DNA from 3 places in the Bartonella sp. bp_1 genome. Region 1 is predicted to be linked to each of the others. Evidence: predicted binding sites of a transcription regulator. Region 1 holds the regulator's gene; each other region holds the start of a gene.
The links. The regulator LexA, encoded in region 1, represses DNA repair genes until DNA is damaged. The targets are predictions, from matches to a motif close to TGTTCNNNNTGTGTTCNG.
Positions count from the first base shown of each region.

Region 2: ruvC (crossover junction endodeoxyribonuclease RuvC) is a predicted target of LexA. The motif match lies at 2,498-2,515, and genes of this name have one in related genera.
Region 3: uvrA (excinuclease ABC subunit UvrA) is a predicted target of LexA. The motif match lies at 2,488-2,505, and genes of this name have one in related genera.

Region 1 is NZ_CM147851.1:875,987-884,249, reverse strand. It holds gene ACYZ97_RS04385 (Rne/Rng family ribonuclease) at 1-2,273, shown strand, start outside; gene lexA (transcriptional repressor LexA) at 2,429-3,133, shown strand; gene rimO (30S ribosomal protein S12 methylthiotransferase RimO) at 3,241-4,554, shown strand; gene ACYZ97_RS04370 (RidA family protein) at 4,570-4,917, shown strand; gene ACYZ97_RS04365 (arginyltransferase) at 5,012-5,755, shown strand; gene ACYZ97_RS04360 (YrbL family protein) at 5,845-6,501, shown strand; gene queC (7-cyano-7-deazaguanine synthase QueC) at 6,507-7,205, shown strand; gene queF (preQ(1) synthase) at 7,209-7,676, shown strand; gene parC (DNA topoisomerase IV subunit A) at 7,714-8,263, opposite strand, start outside.
Region 2 is NZ_CM147851.1:1,978,254-1,986,516, forward strand. It holds gene ybgC (tol-pal system-associated acyl-CoA thioesterase) at 1-284, opposite strand, end outside; gene ruvB (Holliday junction branch migration DNA helicase RuvB) at 274-1,311, opposite strand; gene ruvA (Holliday junction branch migration protein RuvA) at 1,338-1,949, opposite strand; gene ruvC (crossover junction endodeoxyribonuclease RuvC) at 1,946-2,455, opposite strand; gene ACYZ97_RS09865 (DUF1465 family protein) at 2,564-3,085, opposite strand; gene ACYZ97_RS09870 (OpgC family protein) at 3,259-4,476, opposite strand; gene ACYZ97_RS09875 (thiamine phosphate synthase) at 4,717-5,376, shown strand; gene ACYZ97_RS09880 (tetratricopeptide repeat protein) at 5,373-6,386, shown strand; gene efp (elongation factor P) at 6,508-7,071, shown strand; gene ACYZ97_RS09890 (inositol monophosphatase family protein) at 7,086-7,877, shown strand; gene ACYZ97_RS09895 (hypothetical protein) at 7,903-8,178, shown strand; gene ACYZ97_RS09900 (hypothetical protein) at 8,188-8,263, shown strand, end outside.
Region 3 is NZ_CM147851.1:1,106,967-1,115,229, forward strand. It holds gene gyrA (DNA gyrase subunit A) at 1-853, opposite strand, end outside; gene ACYZ97_RS05450 (MarC family protein) at 1,142-1,765, shown strand; gene ACYZ97_RS05455 (single-stranded DNA-binding protein) at 1,773-2,285, opposite strand; gene uvrA (excinuclease ABC subunit UvrA) at 2,521-5,427, shown strand; gene ACYZ97_RS05465 (FAD-binding oxidoreductase) at 5,436-6,893, shown strand; gene ACYZ97_RS05470 (NAD(P)H-hydrate dehydratase) at 6,977-8,263, opposite strand, start outside.

The sequences.
Region 1 (8,263 bases):
AAGCAACAATAGCAGAAGACGTAGAAACCGATACGCTCCATGAAGATGCAGAATCTGTTGACGTTGAGCCTGATGAGGACAACGAAAATAGTGAAGACAGCATTGAATCAGTCGGCGCCGGTGATGCGATGGAAGAAGTGCCGACACAACGATTCCAGCGCAAGCAATATAAGATACAAGAAGTTATTAAGCGCCGCCAGATTTTGCTAATCCAGGTAGTCAAGGAAGAACGTGGCAATAAAGGTGCGGCGCTTACAACCTATCTGTCGCTGGCCGGACGCTATTCCGTACTTATGCCCAATACAGCTCGTGGTGGCGGTATTTCACGAAAAATTACTAATGTACAGGATCGCAAGCGCCTTAAAGATATTGTCAAGGAACTTGAAGTCCCCAAAGGCATGGGCGTTATTTTGCGTACAGCCGGTGCCAATCGTACTAAGGTCGAGGTTAAACGCGATTATGAATATCTAATGCGTTTATGGGAAAATGTTCGCAATCTGACACTTCAATCGACGGCACCTGCCCTTGTCTATGAAGAAGGTAGCCTGATCAAGCGATCGATCCGCGATCTTTATAATAAAGATATTAGCGAAATTCTTGTAGCCGGAGATGAAGGCTATCGCGAAGCTAAAGATTTCATGCGCATGCTTATGCCAAGCCATGCAAAAGTTGTTCAGCCCTATCGTGATCCCTACCCTATTTTTGCCCGTAATGGCATCGAAACACAGCTAGATAAAATGTTGCAGCCGCAAGTCACATTGAAATCTGGCGGTTATCTTGTCATCAATCAGACTGAAGCACTTGTCGCAATCGACGTTAACTCTGGTCGCTCGACAAAAGAACATTCAATTGAGGAAACAGCCTATCAGACCAACATAGAAGCGGCAGAAGAGGTTGCCCGTCAATTACGCTTGCGCGATTTGGCCGGTCTCGTTGTTATCGACTTCATTGATATGGATGAGAAACGCAATATTCGTGCTGTTGAAAAACGGTTGAAAGATTGCCTAAAAGATGACCGCGCCCGTATTCAGGTCGGTCGTATTTCCCATTTTGGTCTTATGGAAATGAGCCGGCAGCGCATTCGGGCTTCCGTTCTTGAAAGCACAACCCAGCCCTGCACCCACTGTGGCGGTACCGGGCATGTGCGTTCAGATTCTTCACTGGCCCTTCATGTCGTTCGTACGATTGAAGAATACCTTCTACGCAATGGCCATTTTGACATTACGGTCCGTACACCTGTTTCTACCGCTCTTTATGTTCTCAATCATAAGAGAACAGTCCTAGCGGATCTGGAAAAACGTTTTGGTCTTGTTATCAACTTCGAAACAGATGAAAGCGTTGGAAACCAGCATCTTATTATCATCAAGGGGGCTGAGGCAACCGGCACGCCCGCTGCACCAATCCAGCTTCTGCCGGTTGAAGAAGAAGACCCAATCGAGGATATCACTTTCGAGGACGAAGAAGAAAACAACGAACAGACAGAATCACATCGTCCGTCGAGAAACCGCCGTCGCCGTGGACAACGTGGCGAGCGCCATTCTGATAATGAAAACGGGCACAACCAGAATATTGAATCATCTGACAGTGAACGTGAAGAGGACCGCCGCCGCCGTCGTCGTCGTGGACGTCGCGGTGGACGCCGCAATCGGGATGGTGAATTTGATCGTCGTCGTCTTCCCTATGCAGAACCAGTCGGTGCATTTGCCGAACAGGCTCTGCGTGAAGTACGCGAAGCACGTCGCCGCCGTCATGCACCAGCAGCTGAGCCTGTCGGCAACCTTGATACATTTATTGCACCTGACCAAGTTTCTGAGCCTAAGACACAAACAAAGGCCAAGAAATCACGTCGCAACAACAAGACAGCACCATCGACACAAGAGATAGTCGACATTGCTGTTGCAGAAACACCTATAGAAAACATCAGTGAAGAAGCGCCTAAAAAACGTGGCCGCAAAAAAGCTGCACCCAAGCAGGCAGAAGTCACAATTGAAGTAGAATCTGATATTAAAGAAATTGAAGAATCTGCCAAGAAAACAAAAAAAGCAGTAATTAGACGCAGTAAAAAAGCAGCTAACGAGACAATAAAAGATCAAGAGCCTGCAACTAACTCAACAATTGATCCTCCCAAGAAGACTACGCGCACCAAAAAAGCTGCATCTAAAAAGACAACAGAAGAAGCTATAAGCGAACCCGTTGTCACATCTTCAAACACCGAACCGGAGGCCGAAAAGCCCAAGCGTGCCGGCTGGTGGCAAAGAAAAAGCTTTTTCTAATAAGTCTAAAAATATGAATAGAGAGACCTTGGGTCTCTCTATTCATTATCAAATATCCCATTTAAAATTAATTTTTTTGAAACCCTTGCAGAACAATAATGGAACATATAGTGTATGTTCTTGTTTTGTTTTCATTGATTCTGTTGGGGACCATTATGCTGACACGCAAACAACATGAGCTTTTGTTGTTCATTCATGACCGCATGAAAGAGACGGGCATTCCCCCTTCTTTCGATGAAATGAAAGAAGCTCTTGATTTGGCTTCAAAGTCAGGCATTCATCGCTTGATTACTGCTTTGGAAGAGCGTGGCTTTATACGCCGTTTGCCTAATCGTGCTCGAGCATTGGAAGTTGTACGTCTTCCTGACTCCATTGCTCCAGGCTTGGCACCAGCTGGTGGTTTTCGTCCTAGTCTGGTTAAAAACACTGCACCTGCCCAAACCAAAATGGCAATGCCTACCGATATGGAAGAAGCTGCCAATGTCAATGTTCCCTTGATGGGACGCATTGCTGCAGGTGTTCCAATCTCAGCCATAGAACATCAAACAAATACACTTTCCCTACCTGCCGATATGATTGGTGGCGGTGAACATTATGCGCTTGAGGTTAAAGGCGATTCCATGATTGAAGCCGGTATTTTTGATGGTGATACCGTTATTATTAAAAAATCAGACACGGCAAGTCCAGGAGAAATTGTAGTAGCCCTTGTTGATGATGAAGAAGCAACATTGAAACGCTATCGTCGCAAAGGAGCGTCCATAGCACTAGAAGCCGCCAATCCTGCTTATGAAACGCGTATTTTTGGGCCAGACCGGATTCGCGTTCAAGGAAAACTTGTTGGCCTGATCCGACGTTATTAAGACTACTTTTATGACGATGGGCATTTATTGCTTGCCTGTTTCCTATGTGTTATGGGCAACAAACGAATTTTTCACTTGCCTAACCGGTTTCTATGTCAGGATAACTCATGCCTTCACCAAGAATAAGTTTTGTTTCATTGGGCTGCCCTAAAGCCCTGGTGGATTCCGAACGTATTATTACCAGCCTGCGTTCTGAAGGGTATGAAATATCCCGTAATCATGAAGGTGCGGATCTTGTGATCGTCAACACTTGCGGATTTCTCGATTCTGCCCGGGATGAATCATTGGCTAATATCGGTGAAGCCATCAAGGAAAATGGTAAAGTTATTGTAACAGGCTGCCTTGGTGCCGAGCCTGATATTATCCGTAAAGCACATCCCAGTGTTATGGCGATTACTGGCCCGCAAGCCTATGAAAGTGTGCTTAATGCAGTTCATGAAGCCGCGCCACCCATCCATGATCCGTTTGTCGACCTTGTGCCAGAACAAGGAATTCGCCTGACGCCCCGCCACTATGCCTATCTCAAGATTTCCGAAGGCTGTTCCAACAGCTGCAGTTTCTGTATTATTCCGCATCTTCGCGGCAATCTTGTATCTCGTCCGATCGCAGATGTATTACGCGAAGCAGAAAAACTCGCTAAGGCAGGTGTCAAAGAACTGCTTGTCATTTCACAGGATACAAGTGCTTATGGCGTTGACTTAAAATACGCTAGTAGCACGTTTAAAGATCGTGAAATACGTACTAAATTTCTAGATTTGGCTACAGAACTCGGTGAAATGGGCATATGGATTCGTATGCACTATGTCTACCCTTACCCGCATGTTGATGATGTTATTCCTTTAATGGCAGACGGCAAGATACTTCCTTATCTTGACATCCCCTTCCAGCATGCTTCACCAACAGTATTAAAAAACATGAAGCGTCCTGCCCATCAGGAAAAAACAAGCAGGCGCATTGAAAAATGGCGAGAAATCTGCCCAGATCTTGCTTTGCGCTCTACCTTCATTGTTGGCTTTCCCGGTGAAACAGATGATGATTTTGATATGTTGCTGCACTGGTTGAATGAAGCAAAAATCGAACGTGCAGGTTGTTTCAAATATGAACCTGTTCATGGTGCACCCTCCAACGCATTAGGATTGTTAGAGGTTCCAGATGACGTAAAGGAAATGCGTTGGCGCAAATTTATGGAAACCCAGCAAAAAGTTTCGGCCAAGCTACTCAGCAAAAAAGTTGGCAAACGACTGCCTGTCATCATCGACAAAGCCGATGGCACACAGGCAATCGGTCGCAGTAAATATGATGCACCTGAAATTGATGGCAATGTGCACATCACATCACGCCGTCCGCTGAGACAAGGGGACATCGTAACAGTAAAAATAGAAAAATCAGATGCTTATGACCTTTATGGTATAGCTGTATAAATAAAAGGAAAGACAATGACGATCACCAGACTTGAATCCAACAACCTTATGAGTGCAGTCGTTAGCTATAACAAGATGGCATTTTTAGCCGGACAAGTCGGGGAAAATGGTGGGGATATTACCAAACAAACACAGGACGCTCTGGCAGAAGTCGATCGCCTTTTAGCCAGTGTAAATAGCGATAAATCCATGATCCTCTCAGCGACAATCTGGCTGAGCGATATGAGATATTTCGAAGCAATGAATGCTGTATGGGAAAAATGGGTTGATCCTAACAATACGCCTGCACGCGCAACTGGCGAAGCCAAATTGGCGTCCCCTGATTATCTGGTTGAAATTATTGTAACGGCCGCCACACGCTAATAAAAATAAAACAACACGCTGGCCATAATCATTCTACATTATATGACAACCAAGGTGTTGCAGTTTTTGACATCATATCTGGATATCGGACAGAATGAGCGAACACGAAACGGTAAAACCGCAATTCTATTTGACGGCACCGCAACCGTGTCCTTATCTTGACGGGCATTTTGAACGGAAAGTGTTTACCCATCTTTCTGGTCCATTTGCCTGTGATATCGGCAACCTGCTCAATCAAGGTGGTTTCAGGAGATCCCAAAACATAGCTTATCGGCCAGTTTGTGAAAACTGTCAGGCATGCATATCCGTGAGGGTATGCGTTGCTTCCTTTTCCGCGGACAAATCAATGAAACGCATTGAAAAACGAAATCACAATATTCTCTCAAACCAGTGCCTTCCACTTGCAAACCCGGAACAATACATACTCTTTCAGGACTATCAGGACCATAGACACCCTAACGGGGGGATGGCCGATATGACAATGAAAGACTATCAAATGATGATCGAAGATACCCATGTAGATACAATGGTTATTGAATATCGCAATGATGATATGGGAGCGGCAAACGATTGCATGTCAAGCTCGCTAGTCGGCGTGGCCCTGACCGATGTTATCAGCGACGGGTTATCTATGGTCTATTCTTTTTATAGACCGTCTCTCTCTCAACGTTCACTTGGCACTTATATGATACTTGATCATATCAAGCGAGCACGAGATATGGGCCTCCCTTATCTCTATCTTGGCTATTGGGTCGAGGGGTCGCATAAGATGAATTATAAACAGCGCTTCAGACCACAAGAACGATTAATCAATGACCGATGGCAATATATAGAATAGCTGTCCTCCCCAACAGGGTTCTTTGTGCATTTACTTGCTTATCCATTGCGCGTATGTTCCCGAAAATTTTATGAATACATGCGTGAACCATGACCTCCATTATCAAGATATCAGATCAAAAACCTTTATTTGCCGGAACATCACGAGCTGTCTACGTACATCCTGACAATAAAAACCTGCTGATTAAAATACCGCTGCAAAAATGGATCAAAAAAATCTACGGCTATTCGACTGTAAAACGCTTATGGAAGGGACTTCATACCAATAGCACCAATATGGGTGAATATAGGGAATTTAAGAAATTCAAATCCCCTGAAGACCGTGCACATATTCTATCTATTATTGAATTGGCCCAAACAGATATGGGGCTGGGCATGGTCATGGAAGCAGAATGTGATGAAAATAACGGTTATGGCCATTCTATTGCGTATTATGCCGATAAAATTGACCTCTATATGGAGCAAATTGTCGATATTATCTCATGGGTGCGCCATACCCGCATCGTCGTGCATGATATGGATATGTCAAATGTTGTCTTGAGCTGGCGAACAGGTCAGCCGCGTCTGGTCCTTGTTGATGGGTTTGGAGAATCCGGCCTTATCAAGATAAGAACATTAAACCAGCATCGCAATCGGCTCAAAAACAATCAAGAAGTACGCTTTTTTCTTAAGCAACTCTACGGCGTAACAGGCAAACAGGAATTTTTGGATATGCGTGGTCCAGAAAAAACCGGATATGGAAAATAATAACAATGAATGCGTATCTTATCTGTTCAGGCGGCCTAGACTCAGTGACCCTTGCCTACCATCTCAAAGCCCGCAACGCACTTGGTGCAATTATCTCATTCAATTATGGACAAAAGCACAGCAAAGAAATGCAATACGCAAAGCTATGTGCGCAAAAACTTAGCGTTCCCTTTCATCTCATTGATATTTCAAATATTGGCAAAGCCCTTATCGGATCAGCCTTAACCGACAATATCGCAGTACCTGATGGCCATTATAGCGAAGAAACTATGAAGGTAACCGTTGTACCTAATCGGAACGCTGTATTTTTAACAATTGCTTATGCTATAGCGGCTGCAAACAAAGCGGACCATGTCGCCCTTGCTGTCCATGGCGGCGACCATTTTATCTATCCCGATTGTCGCCCCAACTTTATTTCGGCATTTGATGCAATGGAAAAACTATCACTCGACAATGCTGTCTCGCTCTATGCGCCTTATGTCGATAAAAACAAAACTGCCATTGTCCGTGACGGCAACGAAAATGGTGTTCCCTTTATCGAGACATGGTCTTGTTATAAGGGCGGAGAAAAACATTGCGGACGTTGTGGAACATGCGTTGAACGACGTGAAGCCTTTTTTCTTGCTGAAGTTGTCGATCCGACCGATTATGAAGATGAAGACTTCTGGCAAGAGACATTAAAAAAACATCAAGAAAGAGGCTGACGAATGAGTGAGAAATCCATCTATAACGGCTTGAAGCAGCTCGGCACAAAAACAGACTTACCGGCCTCTCCCAAAGAGGCCGTATTGGAAAAGGTTCCTAATCCGCAAGCCGATACAGCTTATTGTGTTCGCTTTACCGCACCCGAATTTACATCATTGTGTCCAATCACCGCACAACCGGACTTTGCCCATCTGGTTATCGATTATATTCCCGACCAATGGCTGGTTGAAAGCAAATCGCTTAAATTATATCTGGGCTCTTTTCGCAATCATGGCGCCTTTCATGAAGATTGTACCGTTGCAATTGGACGCCGGATTTTTGATTTGTTAAAGCCACAATGGTTGCGGATTGGTGGCTATTGGTATCCGCGCGGCGGTATTCCCATTGATGTCTTTTGGCAAAGCGGCAAGACCCCTGAAAATGTTTGGATACCACCCCAGGATGTTGCAGGCTATCGTGGACGTGGATAATTAACAATCCGCTCCAACAAAGAAACTTATCTTTTTGTTATCCTGAGAACTTTCCGCTTTTAGGAAAGCCTTTTGGCACCATGCGCCCTGCGCCAGCCCGAGTACCAATCCATTCGAGCAATTCATCTTTTGAACGTGTAAATATACGCTCTGCCACATCCGTCCAAACCAGACCATCGGCAATATTGAAGGTGCAAATATCGCTAATTCCACCATCCTTATAACGTTGCAGACGCACCCCCTTGCCGCGGCTCATTTCGGGAATCTGATCCAGTGGGAATACCAACATTTTTCTATTTTCACCGACCACAGCAACATGATCGCCCTGTATGCGTTTACAGATATAAGCTTCATCCGGCTGCTTAACATTCATAATCTGCTTGCCTTTGCGTGTATTGGCAACCGTTTCACTTTCCGGCACAATAAAGCCATTCCCCATATGGGAGGCAATCAACAGCTTACCTTGAGGCTCATGAACAAAGGACGTCAGAATATCCTGATCATTATCCATATCAACAAGAATACGGATAGGATCACCATGCCCTCGCCCGCCAGGTAATATATTCGCACCAATTGTAAAGAACTTG
Region 2 (8,263 bases), 1.1 Mb from region 1:
ATCGTCACCAGATCATCAATACGTGCCGGTTTTTTAAATTCGATCTCCATACGTCGCACAATCCATGCCAGTTTTTCACCCGTCTCCCCCTGTGCCAATTGCGTATGATGAATACCGCTTGCCCGCAAAAACTCGGAACGACCACGTTCTAAAAACTCAAGATAACGGGCATGATAGACAACACCGGAGAAGTCTGTATCCGCATAATAAATACGCGCCTGCAAACAATGACGACCATCTTTTAGAATACCGTCAAGCGCTATATTTTCTTGACTATTCGTCATCTTCAAATAATCCAAATTGCGGCGTTGCAACTGTTTGCGGTGCAGCCAATCCCATATGTTCAAAAGCTTTCGGTGTCATAATACGCCCACGCGGTGTACGCTGGATAAAACCCTGCTGGATCAGATAGGGTTCGATAATATCCTCGATAGCATCGCGCGGCTCCGAAAGACCAGCCGCGATTGTTTCAATTCCAACCGGTCCACCGCCAAAGTTTTCCGCAATCATGCTAAGATAACGCCGATCAAGCTGATCAAGACCGCGCCCGTCAACCTCTAGCCGCAACAAAGCTTCATCGGCAATCCTGCGGTCAACAACATCTACACCACCAACAAGAGCAAAGTCTCGCACCCGCCGCAGCAAACGCCCGGCAATACGCGGTGTGCCACGTGCACGCGCCGCAACTTCATGCGCACCATCGTCGGAAATTGCAATTTTCATCAATCGCGCACCACGGCGGACAATCTGTTCCAGCTCTTCCACCGTATAAAAATTCAACCTTACCGGAATGCCAAAACGATCACGTAGCGGCGTCGTCAAAAGTCCCAAACGGGTTGTCGCCGCCACAAGAGTGAACTTTGCCAGATCAATCTTGACCGAACGCGCTGCTGGCCCTTCACCGATAATCAGATCCAGTTGATAATCTTCCATAGCCGGATACAGGATTTCCTCGACTGCCGGACTGAGACGGTGGATCTCGTCAATAAACAACACATCGCCTTCTTCCAAATTCGTCAAAAGCGCTGCCAAATCACCTGCTTTGGCAATAACCGGCCCCGATGTCGAACGAAAATTAACACCCAGTTCACGTGCCATAATTTGTGCCAATGTTGTTTTACCCAATCCGGGCGGACCGACAAACAGCACATGGTCCAGCGCTTCCTTGCGCGTTTTGGCCGCTTCAATAAAAATTTTAAGATTGGCGCGTGCTGCCGCCTGACCGATAAAATCGTCGAGCGTCTGCGGCCGCAATGACGGATCACTATCTTCACCACGCATATCAGCCGAAATCAAACGATCATTTTCCATCTAAGCGCCTTGTTTTAACATTCTTCTTACCGGGAAAGCGCCTTCAAGCCAAGCCGGATCAGTGTTGCAGATGGTGCATCTTCACCAGCCTCTTTTAAAGCTGCTGAAACGGCATTGGCCGCCTGATCGCGTGAATAACCAAGATTGGCAAGAGCTGAAACCGCATCACCCACAGCTGAAGAGGCAACACCATCACCGATATTTTGCTTAAGCGCCATATCGCCACCACCACTAAAGGCAGGGGCCTTGTTCTTAAGCTCGGTGACAATACGCTCAGCCACTTTTTTACCAACTCCCGGCGCGCGACTGACCATAGCAATGTCTCGCAATGCTATTGCATTAGCCAACTCACTGGCCGACAGCGTCCCTAAAACCGCAAGAGCCACCTTGGCACCAACGCCTTGTACATTCAGCAGGAGGCGAAACCATTCCTGTTCAATCTTGGACGAAAACCCAAACAGCCGAATGGCATCCTCCCGTACCTGCGTTTCTATAAAAAGAATAATGTCCTCTCCCGTTCCCGGAAGGTTTGAAAGTGTACGCACAGACGCAAAAACCACATAACCAACTCCATGAACATCGATGATCAAATGATCATCATCGATTTCATCCACAATACCTTTAAGTTTGCCGATCATGCGCTAACTTTCATTTTAAGAGCCAGAGAAGATCGATTATGTGCGTGGCATATAGCGATTGCCAAGGCATCTGCCGCGTCACTTGAATCAAATTCCGCTCTGGGCATCAAGACTTTGACCATCATATGGATTTGCTGCTTTTCACCATGTCCAACACCGATCACTGATTTCTTGACCGCATTAGGGGCATATTCAGCAACCTTTAATCCCGCTTGAGCCGGCACGAGCAATGCAATGCCGCGTGCCTGTCCTAGTTTTAATGTTGCACCTGCATCCTTATTGACAAAGGTCTGCTCAACCGAAGTCTCATGCGGTTGATAGTGATGAATAATACTGCTCAACCCTTCATATAGCTGGCACAGTCGTGAAGCCAGATCGCATTTTTCATCGGAACGGATTGTACCGGCCCCGATAAATTTCAAACTATTGCCAAGACTTTCAATGACACCCCATCCCGTGCGGCGCAAACCTGGATCAATACCTAATATACGAATCGCTTCTGTCATTGCCCGACCTTATCCAATTTCTAGAACGGATAATAGAAAAATGTGAACAAAAGGGAAACAAAGTAAACAGATTTATATCAATTTGCCTGTATAAGACGATGGCAGACACTAACGCCTGTCGAAAGCATCCTGTATCCGTCCAATCTGGCGGGCAACAGGATTATGCACTTCTTCATGCGGTTCAATGATGCTGTCAATATCATGATCAAGGCGCCGCACACGCTCTTCCAACTGCAGTGAACGCATGACAAGATCACGAAAATTCTGCGGCAATTGCAGCCAATCAGGATCAATATCCTGTTTTGAAGGCGTCTCAAGCGAAACCTTGGCCTTCTCGGCTGCAATCTGCTCCTCACTCATTTCCTTTTCACGTCCGGCGCGAATAAGCAAAAGCCACGAAGCAACCTGCATGAGTCTTGTGCTCATCCGCATGGCTTCTGCCGTATAAAGATTGGTTACAGATGAAGATAAGGTCTTGGCAAGATGTTTGCCTTCACCATCAATATAAGCGGCTGTTTCTTCAATCAAGGCCATGCCATAGGCATAAAGCTTGTCAAAAACCACGCCAAAAGCCTCATGCTCCATCAGCACAATCATATTATCTGCCTGTTGTGCATGTGCCTTGGTCATGGCGAATACTCTATGCCTTTAAATAACTGATATAAAACCCCTGATCACCATAAAAGTTTCATGGGCTGTTTCCGGCTCAAAATGCATCAGTCAAAGCAGGAAAGCAATCACAGTCTTAATGCAAGGTTAATGCGGTCAAATACACCGACATTGCCACTACTTGATATTGGTCATTACAGCTTGGAAAGCGCAGGCACCGGCTCTGCCGTTGCCTCGTCACGCACGGCTGCTGATGCAACAAGCGATGCATCCTGACGCTTACCAGATGTCAACTGTTTGATCCATTCCAGATAATAGGCAACAGTAAACTGCATAATAATACCGGTTGCAATCAACAAGGTATCATAAGGAAGGCCGCCGGAATTAACTTTTTTAAGAACTTGCTCCGCCATGGCCAGAATGGTGCCGGCAACAAAAACAGCAAGACTGTGTTTACCAAGAATAGCCAAAGGATGGTGAATATTGACACGGGCAAGATTGGACAGGCGCGGAATCATAACAACCACATAGGCAAGCGACAAAACATGCAATAGACGCGGCACAGACAAGAATGTCTTGTTAAAACCGGTCAATGTCCGCGGCAATCCCATGGAGGGATCAATCCACCACCAACCCAACCGTACCCACAAGAACGACATGACCAGATAACCGATTGCCAATGCCAACAATAAAGGATGGGATGGCAGCTTTCCGCCACGGCGCACATGGATAACCGCAACCATGCCAATTACGAAAATAAGCTGCCATGAAAGCGGATTGAGAAACCACAAGCCCTTGGTCGGATAATTATGCGGCGCCACACCGAACCAACCGGCCACAAGATAAAGGACAACCGAAAACGCAACCAACAGTTTCAAGCTGCGTGAGGCAAGGTAAAGCATCAAGGGTGATGCCAGAATAAGCACCATATAAAGCGACAATATATTATTATAGCCCAACTGGTGACCAAGGGTAACCAGACCGACAAGCCCGTTTACCGGATCCTTGAGCAAAGGCGCAATATTGATCTGCTTTAAAAAAGCCGGATGATGGAAAAATACCGCAGCCGATAGAAAAATGGCCAATGATACAAGTGTTGTCAGAATATGGGTCGAATAGAGCGTAAAAGACCGCCGCCACAATTTTAAAGTCAGCAGCAAACGGTTGCCAACTTCAAATTTGGCACCATAAGCCAAGCCGACCGCAATACCGGAAATAAGGACAAAAGCCTCAGCCGAATCAGAAAATCCATAATGCTTATGGGTCAAATATTCAAAGATCGTCCCCGGCACATGATTGATAAAAATCGTAATCAAAGCCAATGCACGGAACACATCAAGACGTGTATCACGCGGCGCTTTGATGGTGCCGTTACCATTTTCATTGCCATAGAGTGGCTTTACTGGCTTCAATGACTTTCTCCGCTTCACATTGACCGATAGAAACACAACACACATCTATCCATGTCGAACTTCATCATATCCGAAATAATTCCATAATTGTGCCCTTTTTATCGCCATGCTGGTCAACTTTCATTCCATCTTGAAATGCAACGTTAGATAAGAATGAAAAATCGTAACCATCATTTAATGAGAACTGTTGCACATTGGGATCAAAATCCACACCATGGATCAAGCCGGAGCAAAAAGAGAATGAGTAACAACAAAGCCCCCCTTTTCCCCGAATGTGTGCTATGCCTTGATGTCCAGAAAAACATCTCACCCGACAGAATTAAAAAAATCCTGTCCGCTTCAAAAGCAGGCAGTGTCATTCTTTATGACAGCAACCATGACGAAGCTGCCTTTCAAGAAAAAGCAGCCCCGCTTGTCACGGCCATACAAGAGATAGGTGTTGCCGCCATTATTGCCGGAGATAGCCGGATTGCTGGCCGCCTAAAGGCCGATGGCATCCATATTGAATCCAGCATAAGCGAACTGGCCGACACAATCGAACGCCATAGCCCGGATATGGTTGTCGGTTTTGGCAATATCAAAAACCGTCATACCGCTATGGAGGCAGGCGAACTCAATCCCGACTACCTGATGTTCGGCAAGCTCGGTGCAGATACCAAACCAGAAGCCCATCCACGCAATATCGCCTTGGCATCATGGTGGGCCGAATTAATGGAAATTCCAGCCATTATACAGACCGGACAAGCCATTGAGAGTGTCGAAGATGCTGCCGCAACCCATGCAGAATATGTGTCACTGGAAAATATTATTTTTGGCGCAAATAACGAAAACATGATAATAGACCAATGCCTTGCAATCTTGCAAAAATATCCTTTCGAAACCGGAGAAAGCGAATCGTGACCCGTATCATTGCTGCACTTTTATTGACGGTTGCGCTTGTCCCTACTGCAGGTTTTGCAGCAACCACCCCCAAAGAGGCATCCCCTCGAGACGACAATCACGCTGCAGACAGCCATGATACGAAATTCGAAATTCTCAAACCCGGTGAATTTGATGCCGCCTATCAAAATTATATGGTCGGGCGCTATACAACCGCTTTTCATCTGGCTTTGCCACGTGGCGAGAACGGCGATCCACGTGCGCAAACACTGCTGGCCCGTCTTTATATGGAAGGCAATGCTGTCGCTCCTGATGGTGCGCGCTCTGCTCTTTGGTATAGCCGTGCCGCTGCGCTGGGTGATCCGCAGGCACAATTGCGCTATGGTCTACTGCTCTTCAACGGCAGTTTTGTTACCCGCGACCAGAAAAAGGGGGAAGATTATGTCCATCAGGCGGCTGAAGCCGGTGTACCGGAAGCTTTTTTCTATTATGGCAGTCTTTTGATGAACAAGGTTGGCGGTGAACCGGCCGCCGATGTCGGCCTGACATGGTTTTTAAAAGGAGTAGCTGCGGGTGATCCCGATTCGGCCTATGCCGCGGCTAAAATTCTGGCCCATGGCACACCGAAAGTTGCCAAGGATGAAAAGGCTGCGCGTAAATTATTGGAAATGGCCGCAGCAAAAGACCATGCACCGGCTCAGGTTGAACTTGCCAACTGGATGATCAATGGTCGCGGCGGCCCGCGTGATTATGACAATGCCTTCAACTATGATCTGCTAAACGCAACACGCGGCTTTACACCGGCACAAATTAATCTAGCGCGCCTTTATCGCGACGGTATGGGAACAGAAGGCGACACTGTTAAAGCTGCAGCGTGGTATATGGTGGCACAAAAAGCAAACATGATTGCCCCTGATCTTGATGACCTAATTGAAGGTTTATCGGCAGAACAACTTGAGAAAGCGCGTAGCCTATCTCTCTATTATCAACCCAATCTAATCCCGCCACCGGCAAAGATTGCTAAAAATTAAATCATCGCCACCCCTTGCGCTGGCAGTGTTTTTATGGTCTTGAAAACGACCGAATAGCCCGACATATTTGCTCGGGGTACAAAGCTGATTATCCTTGATCTTAAGGTATGGAAATAAAAGCATGAAAATCAATGGCAATGAAATCCGTCCCGGCAATGTGATTGAACATAATGGTGGCCTATGGGCAGCCGTTAAATGCAATGCGGTTAAACCTGGCAAAGGCGGGGCCTTCAATCAGGTGGAATTGAAAAACCTGATCGACGGCACAAAACTTAACGAACGTTTCCGCGCTGCTGAAACGGTTGAAAAAGTCCGTCTTGAACAAAAAGACTTCACCTTTTTATACGAGCAGGGTGACGCACTCGTTTTTATGGATTCAGAATCCTATGAACAGCTTGAGTTACAAAAAGAATTTGTCGGCGATCGCGCTGCCTTTTTGCAAGACGGCATGACCGTCACCGTCGAGCTTTATGAAGATCGCCCCATCGGCATCTCGCTTCCTGATCAGGTTACATTGACCATTACCGAAGCCGATCCTGTCGTTAAAGGCCAGACAGCAGCTTCTTCCTATAAACCGGCTATTCTTGAAAATGGCATCCGTGTTATGGTACCGCCCTTCATTGAATCGGGCGAACGTATTATCGTTGATACCAACGAAATCACCTATCTCAGACGCGCCGACTAAAAGGATTTTATACAATGGCACGTTCGGCAATCATGAATGTGATGGTACAAGCGGCAATGAAAGCTGGGCGTTCACTGGCACGCGACTATGGCGAAGTACAAAATCTTCAGGTCTCGCTTAAAGGGCCTGCCGACTACGTTAGTCAGGCTGATCGTCGTGCCGAAGATATTGTACGCACCGAATTGCAGAAAGCACGCCCCGATTACGGTTTTCTCATGGAAGAAGCCGGGGAAATTATCGGCAATGACGCGCACCACCGTTTCATCATCGACCCCCTGGATGGCACAACCAATTTTCTCCACAGCATTCCATTATTTGGTGTTTCCATTGCTTTGGAACGTCAAGGGCAGATTGTTGCCGGTGTTATTTATAATCCGGTTATGGATGAATTATTCAGCGCTGAAAAAGGCGGCGGTGTTTTCTTGAATGACCGGCGTATGCGTGTCGCAAACCGCCGCAAGCTTGAAGATTGCGTCATCGGCACCGGCGTACCACATCTTGGCCGCGGCCAGCATGGCCATTACCTTGTTGAACTGCGCAATGTCATGGCAGAAGTTGCCGGCATCCGCCGTATGGGTGCTGCCGCGATCGACCTTGCCTATGTTGCCGCCGGGCGTCTTGACGGTTTCTGGGAAGACCAGTTGCAACCTTGGGACATGGCCGCAGGTATGCTGATGGTGCGCGAAGCGGGCGGCTTTATCAGTGACAAAGATGGTGGCCAAGATATTTTTGGCAAAAAAAATATCGTTGCCGGCAATGAGCTGACCCATCGCGCCTTGCTAAATACACTCAAAAAACCTGTTTAAAACACAGTCAGACAGAGGAGATTACATGGATAATCTCTATGGAATAGCCGCAACCAGAAAATACTTTTCAGGCATTTTACTGATTATCCTGACATTCGTTACCATAAACCTTGCCATGGCCGCCAACGATGAGGCAAGCCGTAGCACCTATATACACCATATCTATGTTGGTGAAATAGAAGGGGCGGGAAAAATCATTATGGAGCTGGAGGAAGTAGAAAAAGGCCAGTATCGCGGCCGCTATTTCTATGACAGTAAAGGCATCGACATTCCCTTGCAGGGTACGCTTGATAATCTTTAAGAAGCCATCTTGCGCAGTACGATGAATGACAACGACAATAATTTTTACGACCGTTCACTGGCTGTATTTAAAAATTCGACGCAAG
Region 3 (8,263 bases), 230 kb from region 1:
GATATCCCTCACGGTCAGACTCATCACGTAGGTCGGAAATGCCTTCAATACGCTTATCACGTACCAGTTCAGCCATTTTTTCAATCATCGTGGCTTTATTGACCTGATAAGGAATTTCAGTAACGACGATTGCCTGACGGTCACCACGGATTTCTTCGATATCAACCTTGGCGCGCATAATGACCGAACCACGGCCCGTCTCATAGGCCGAACGGATACCGGAGCGCCCAAGAATGATACCACCCGTCGGGAAATCAGGCCCTGGAATAATCTCGATCATCTCATCTAATGTGATGTCCGGATTATCGATCAGTGCCACACAGCCATTAATGACCTCGCCCAGATTATGCGGTGGAATATTCGTTGCCATCCCAACGGCAATACCACCCGAACCATTAACCAGAAGATTGGGGAAGCGCGCCGGAAGAACAGCAGGTTCCTGTTCACGGCCATCATAATTGTCCTGAAAATCGACTGTATCCTTGTCGATATCCATCAGCAAGGTTTCTGAAACTTTTTCCAGACGGCACTCGGTGTAGCGCATGGCTGCCGGAGGGTCACCGTCAATCGATCCAAAATTACCCTGACCATCAATCAAGGGGCTACGCATCGAAAAATCTTGCGCCATACGTACAAGCGCATCGTAAATCGAGGAGTCTCCATGCGGATGGTATTTACCCATCACTTCGCCGACAACCGTTGCTGATTTGCGATAGGATTTATTATACCCCAGCCCCAGCTCATTCATGGCGTGGAGAATACGTCGATGCACAGGTTTCATACCATCGCGCACATCGGGAAGCGCACGTGACACGATTACGCTCATGGCATAATCGAGATAGGAACGCTGCATTTCCTCAATAATATTTACAGGCTCAATACCATTGGGCTCATCAAAAGAAGGCGGCAAGGTTTGATCGGTCACGACAACAACACTCTCTATTTCAGAATCAATTCAATCAACTTTATAGCCAAAAAAGCATCAAAGCGCCACTTGAGGCACCTTTTTTCATCCGTAATTTACTATTTTATTTCAACAACTTAAATCATCAACATAAAAAGCAGTGGATGACTTATTTTTTATAAGGTCATATTGTGGGCATTTAAGTGCGAATTAAGAATCAAACAGGGAAGTAAACCGATGATAGAAAATACCACCATCATCAGCGCCCTTATTACATTGCTGGTCGCCATCGATCCACCTGGTCTCCTCCCCATATTTTTAGGGGTAACGGAGGATATGAATAAGCATCAGCGCCACTTTACCGCACTTTTTGCTACCATTGTATCCTTTGCCGTGTTGGCATTCTTCGCTTTTGGCGGCATATCGATATTGGCGACACTCGGCATTTCCATGGGGGCTTTTCAAGTCGCAGGGGGGATCCTGCTCTTTACCATCGCCTTTGAAATGATCTTTGAAAAACGCTCAACACGCAAAGAAAAAAGCATACAAAACGACATAACCAAAGACCACATCCGCAATGTCGCCGCCTTCCCCCTTGCTGTGCCAATGATAGCCGGCCCCGGCTCAATCTCTGCCACCATACTCATTGCCAGCGACCATCATGGCATTCGAGGGGCTGGCACGACACTCTTCATCATATTGATATCCGTCATCATATGTTACGGATTCATGGCACTTGCAGGGCCAATTGACCGCCTTTTAGGCTCTACTGGCCGTAGTATTGTAACCCGTCTGTTCGGCCTTCTGCTTGCGGCATTGGCCGTGCAATTTGTTGCCAATGGGATACGCACCCTGTTGTAAGGTAAACCTAAAACGGCACTTCGTCATCGAGATCGCGGGAGAAATTACTGCTGCCAGATGATCCACCCGACTGACTACTGCCAAAGCCGCCCTGATCAAAACCGCCTTGCGAACTACCGTAACCACCGCCGGATTGATCACTAATCTGTCCACGGCCGCCGCCTTCACCACGACTATCAAGCATCTGCAATTCACCGCGATATTTCTGCAGCACCACTTCCGTCGTATAACGGTCATTACCGTTCTGATCCTGCCATTTACGTGTCTGTAGCTGACCTTCAATATAGAGTTTGGCACCTTTTTTGACATATTGCTCGACAACCTTGGTCAGATTGTCGTTGAAAATAACAACACTATGCCATTCGGTACGCTCTTTACGCTCGCCAGTATTACGGTCCCGCCAGCTTTCCGATGTTGCAAGACGCAAACTTGCAACCTGATCACCAGAATTGAGGCGACGGATTTCAGGATCAGCCCCTACATTTCCAACCAGAATAACCTTGTTAACACTGCCAGCCATAACACCACTCCAAGCAAAAAGGCGATACGCCTAAAAAAGATCGCGTCACCATACAGTCTTTTGTACATAACGGCAGTGCATGCGGATGGATTTATATGTCTTTCCACAGAACTTATAGCCATTTCATTCGTTCATGATATGCATAATGATATTATCAAAGCCATTGCATTTTAATATAAAAACACCTATCTGATAACCTTCTTGTTCCATTTTTGTTCTTATTCTGGAATCCTCCATGGTCGATCATAAATTCATTTCCATTCGCGGCGCGCGTGAACATAATCTCAAAAATATCGATATCGATCTGCCTCGCGACAAACTCATTGTCATGACCGGACTATCGGGATCAGGCAAATCATCACTTGCCTTTGATACGATCTATGCAGAAGGCCAGCGCCGTTATGTTGAAAGCCTTTCAGCTTATGCACGCCAATTTCTAGAAATGATGCAAAAACCCGATGTGGACCAGATTGACGGATTATCGCCCGCCATCTCCATCGAGCAGAAGACCACCAGCCGCAATCCACGTTCGACTGTTGGTACCGTGACTGAAATCCACGATTATATGCGTCTACTTTTTGCCCGCGTTGGCGTTCCCTATTCACCGGCGACCGGCCTGCCGATCGAAAGTCAAACCGTAAGCCAAATGGTAGACCGTGTCATGGAACTGGATGAAGGCACCCGTCTTTATATCATGGCACCAATTGTACGCGGCCGAAAAGGTGAATATCGCAAAGAGTTTGCCGAACTTTTGAAAAAAGGTTTTCAACGCGTCAAGGTTGATGGCGTCTTTTATGAAATTGCCGATGTCCCTGCTCTCGACAAGAAATACAAACATGACATCGACGTTGTGGTTGACCGTGTTGTCGTACGTGCTGATCTAGCAACGCGTCTTGCCGACAGTCTGGAAACATGCCTAAAGCTGGCCGATGGACTTGCTATTGCCGAACTTGCCGACAAGCCTCTACCGGAAAACGAAACATCCGGCGGCTCAGCCAATAAATCAAAAAATGAAACCCATGAGCGACTGATCTTCAGCGAAAAATTTGCCTGTCCCGTATCCGGTTTCACAATACCTGAAATCGAACCAAGACTTTTTTCATTTAACAATCCCTTTGGCGCCTGCCCGACTTGTGATGGTCTGGGAACGCAACAGGCGATAGATCCTTCAATCGTTGTACCCGATGAAAGCCTGACCGTACGCAATGGCGCTATTGCGCCATGGGCCAAATCATCATCGCCCTATTATATACAAACATTGGAAGCACTCGCCAAAGCCTATGGCTTCAAAGTTACAGAAAAATGGTCAACACTTGATGATGAAGCGCGCCACGCCATTTTATATGGCACCGGCAAAAAAGAAATCGACTTTATCTATAATGATGGTGTGCGCTCCTATACGACAACCAAAACATTTGAAGGCGTCATTCCCAACATGGAAAGACGCTGGAAAGAAACAGACTCAGCCTGGTCGCGTGAAGAGATCGAGCGCTACATGTCATCTTCGCCCTGCCCTTCGTGCAAAGGCTACCGTCTAAAACCGGAAGCACTTGCCGTAAAAATTGGCGGGCTGCATATTGGTGAAGTCTCGGAAATGTCGATTTTGAAATCTGACCAATGGTTTCAAAATATCGACAAAAATTTTAGCGAAAAACAAAAGGACATCGCCTATCGTATTTTGAAGGAAATCCGCGAAAGGCTAAAATTTCTCAACGATGTCGGGCTGGAATATCTGACCCTTTCACGTAACTCCGGCACACTTTCAGGCGGCGAAAGCCAGCGCATACGGCTGGCCTCACAAATCGGCTCCGGCCTGACGGGTGTACTTTACGTGCTGGATGAGCCTTCTATCGGCCTACATCAGCGCGATAATGCCCGTTTACTTGATACATTGCGCCATCTGCGCGACCTCGGCAATACAGTCATTGTTGTTGAACATGATGAAGATGCCATTCTGACAGCCGATTATGTGGTCGATATCGGACCGGCAGCCGGCATACATGGGGGTGAAGTTATCGCCAAAGGTACGCCGCAAGAAATCATGGAAAATCCGGCCTCTTTGACCGGCCAATATCTTTCCGGCAAAAAAGAAGTCAGCCTGCCGGCAGAACGGCGTAAAATTGACAAGAAGAAAAAACTGCACGTCGTGGGAGCACGTGGCAACAATTTGAAAAATGTCAGTGCCGATATACCGCTAGGCACGTTTACCTGCGTCACTGGCGTTTCGGGTGGCGGCAAATCGACTTTCCTGATTGAAACGCTTTTCAAAGCCGCATCAAGACGCATTATGGGCAGTCGTGAACATCCTGCCGAACACGACAAGATTGACGGATTGGAACTGCTCGACAAGGTAATTGATATTGATCAGTCCCCAATTGGACGCACACCACGCTCCAATCCCGCCACCTATACCGGTGCCTTTACCCCGATCCGCGACTGGTTTGCCGGTTTGCCGGAAGCTAAAGCACGTGGTTATCAACCCGGCCGTTTTTCATTCAACGTCAAGGGTGGCCGCTGTGAAGCTTGTCAGGGGGACGGTGTTATCAAAATCGAAATGCATTTTCTGCCCGATGTTTATGTGACCTGCGACGTCTGCCACGGTAAGCGCTATAATCGTGAAACACTCGATGTTCTGTTTAAAGGCAAATCAATCGCCGATGTGCTGGACATGACAGTAGAAGAAGCCGCTTCTTTCTTTTCAGCCGTACCGGCCATCCGTGACAAAATGGAAACATTGGTCAAGGTTGGTCTCGGCTACATTAAAGTCGGACAGCAGGCAACCACATTATCAGGCGGCGAGGCACAACGTGTCAAATTGGCCAAAGAATTGTCACGCCGTGCGACAGGTCGCACATTATACATTTTGGATGAACCGACAACCGGCCTACATTTCCATGACGTAGCCAAGCTTCTTGAAGTATTACATGAGCTGGTTGATCAGGGTAACACAGTAGCCGTCATCGAACATAATCTGGAAGTCATCAAAACAGCTGACTGGATCATCGATCTTGGCCCTGAAGGTGGTGACGGCGGTGGTGAAATTGTCGCCGTTGGACGACCGGAAGATATTGCTGAAGAAAAACGCTCCTATACCGGCAAATTCCTAAAAGAGCTGCTGGAACGACGGCCGATTCATAAATAGGCCTGATTATGTTCAAGCGGGGACGGCGACAATTTTTAAAACAGGGAACGGCATTCGGCCTATCATCGATTGCCACCCCTTTTTTAAGCCACCCGGCTTTGGCAAGTGTCGGAATTAATGATGCAAGCGGTCTCAATTGGACACCCCTACACCATATCGAAAATATTGCTGCCGACCAAAAAGAAAAAGCAATCATTGCCTTACGCAACGTCCTTTACAATGCTCAAAAAGCCGATGTTCCTTTTCTCACTGCTGGTGCCTTACACAGTATGGGCGGACAGGCTATTCCTAAAAATGGCGATCTCGCCCTCTTTAAAAATGGCTGGATCAATATAGACCAAGCAGCACAAACAGCCTCTGTCAGTGGCGGCATGTGTTGGAACAGGATTATTCCCATTCTTGACAAACTGGGGCTTTCACCCAAAATCATGCAATCCAATAATGATTTTTCAGTGGGCGGCACCCTATCGGCCAATGCTCATGGATGGGCTGTGCCTTGGGGACAATTTACTAACAGCATCAAAAGCTTCAACCTGATGATGGCATCCGGCAACGTCATCTATTGCAGTCGAAATAAAAACGCGCATCTTTTTCATGCTGCTATTGGCGGCTACGGTCTTATGGGTATTATTGTCGATGTAGAAATCGAACTGGTACCAAACCAAAAGCTTGTTGCCCGATTTGACGAAATACCAAGTGCCGATATTGGCCCGTATTTTGTCAAAGAAATACACAACAACCCAAACATCAACATGGCCTATGGCCGCGTCGACATAAGCCTCTCCCGCGGTTTTGAGCAGGCCATGCTGATCAGCTATCATCTCGACGATGACCAGCAGAATCTGAAACCGGTTACAGGTGCGGGTCTTATAGACAAGGCAACCAAACCCATATTGCGCAAACAGGTTGGATCCGAGCCCATGAAAAAAATGCGGTGGTTTCTTGAAACAGATATCCAGCCATTTTTATCAACAGCACCGACAACACGTAACAGCCTGCTCAATGTTCCCTACGCTGTATTGGCAGACAAAAACCCAAAGCGTAGCGATATATTGCATGAATATTTCATCCCCCCCACCCAATTAGGCGAGTTTTTAAAAAGCGCACACCAAATCATCCGTGCATCAAAGCAACAGCTCCTCAACATCACCCTGCGCTATGTTGTTGAAGATCATGAAACATTGCTCAGCTATGCTGCCGGTGAGCGCATTGCCGCTGTCATGCTTTTCAGCCAGAAAAAAACACAAAAAGCAGAAGAAGATATGGCCGCCATCACTCGCACCATGATTTCCAAAGCACTGGAATTGGGCGGCAGCTACTACCCGACCTATCGTCTGCATGCAACGGAAGATCAATTCGCTCAAGCCTTTCCCAAAGCACACGAATTTGCAGCTCTCAAACGAATGTACGATCCATCACAACGCTTTTCCAACGCATTATGGAAAACCTATCTGGAGCAAATCTAAGGCCTGCTGTGTAAATTAATCCGGCTTTGCAATAAACAAGAATACGTATCATCTGAATTCAATATATGTGCCACACTTACAACTTATAATCTCTCCTCAGCAAGCGATGATAAAACTGTTGGAATCGCTTCAACCAGATCATCCGCTATTAGCCCCACCCCAACAGATCGGGCAGCCTCGGCATGAATATAAACGGCTTCTTTGGCCGCGATAGAAGCAGCTCTACCGGACGCAGACAATCCACCAACCAACCCAGACAATACATCACCGGAACCTGCTGTCGCCAGATAGGACGTGCCATTTGTGTTAATCGACGCTAATGAACCACAAGCAATAATCGTATCTGCCCCTTTATAGACCAATGTTGCACCGTTACATCTTCCTACCGCAGCCTTTGCCTTCTCAATACGGGAGAGAGAGGTTTTCGATAGATCGGGGAAAAGACGCAAAAATTCACCCTCATGCGGCGTTAAAACAACCTGAACCGCCGATTGCCGGATCGCTTCAAACAATTCATCCGTTCGTCCTTCAAAAGCGGTAAGGGCATCCGCATCAAGAACAAGGGATTGAATAATCTCTGTCTCCAGTATCGCCAAGACAAGCTCTCTAGCTTTCGCAGCATCGACAAAACCCGGACCAAGAATGACAACCCTGACCTTGCGCTTGCGCAAGAATTCTAGGGCATCGTCCGTTGTTTCATAGCCATGCAGCATGATTGAAGTGACATGCGCAGCATGAATTCGCAAAGCCTGTTTATCACCCAACAATGTTACAGCCCCCGCTCCTGCCCGCATTGCAGCCTGTGCAGCCAGACGCGATGCGCCAGTCATGAATTCCGGCCCTGAAAAAACGGCCACATGACCACGTTGGTATTTGTGAACATCATAATTGAGAATAGGCAATTGTGGCCGTATATTAAGCTTGGCATTACTATGGATCTGACGCAGAACATCTGGAGAAATACCGATATCGACAACATGGATTTCGCCACAATAATCACGCCCGGGATAAAGAACATGACCGGGCTTTAACCGGAAAAATGTTACTGTATGATCTGCCCGGAACGCACTTCCCTTTATTATGCCTGTTGCCCCTGAAACACCACTTGGTAAATCAACGGCAATAACACTTATATTCTGGCCTTCTCTATTATGATTATGATGGATTGCTTTAATCAGGTCACCAATGCACTCATCAAGCGCGCGATCAAGCCCTGCGCCGAAAAGCGCATCAATAACAAGATCATGTTCATCAACCTTGAACTGCTCAAACGGCCTGGTCTCTCCCTGCCAATTTTGAAAAGCTTGCGCTGCATCAGTTCCTGTTCTTGGCATTTTCAATTGATAGCACGTCACCATCACACAGGAACG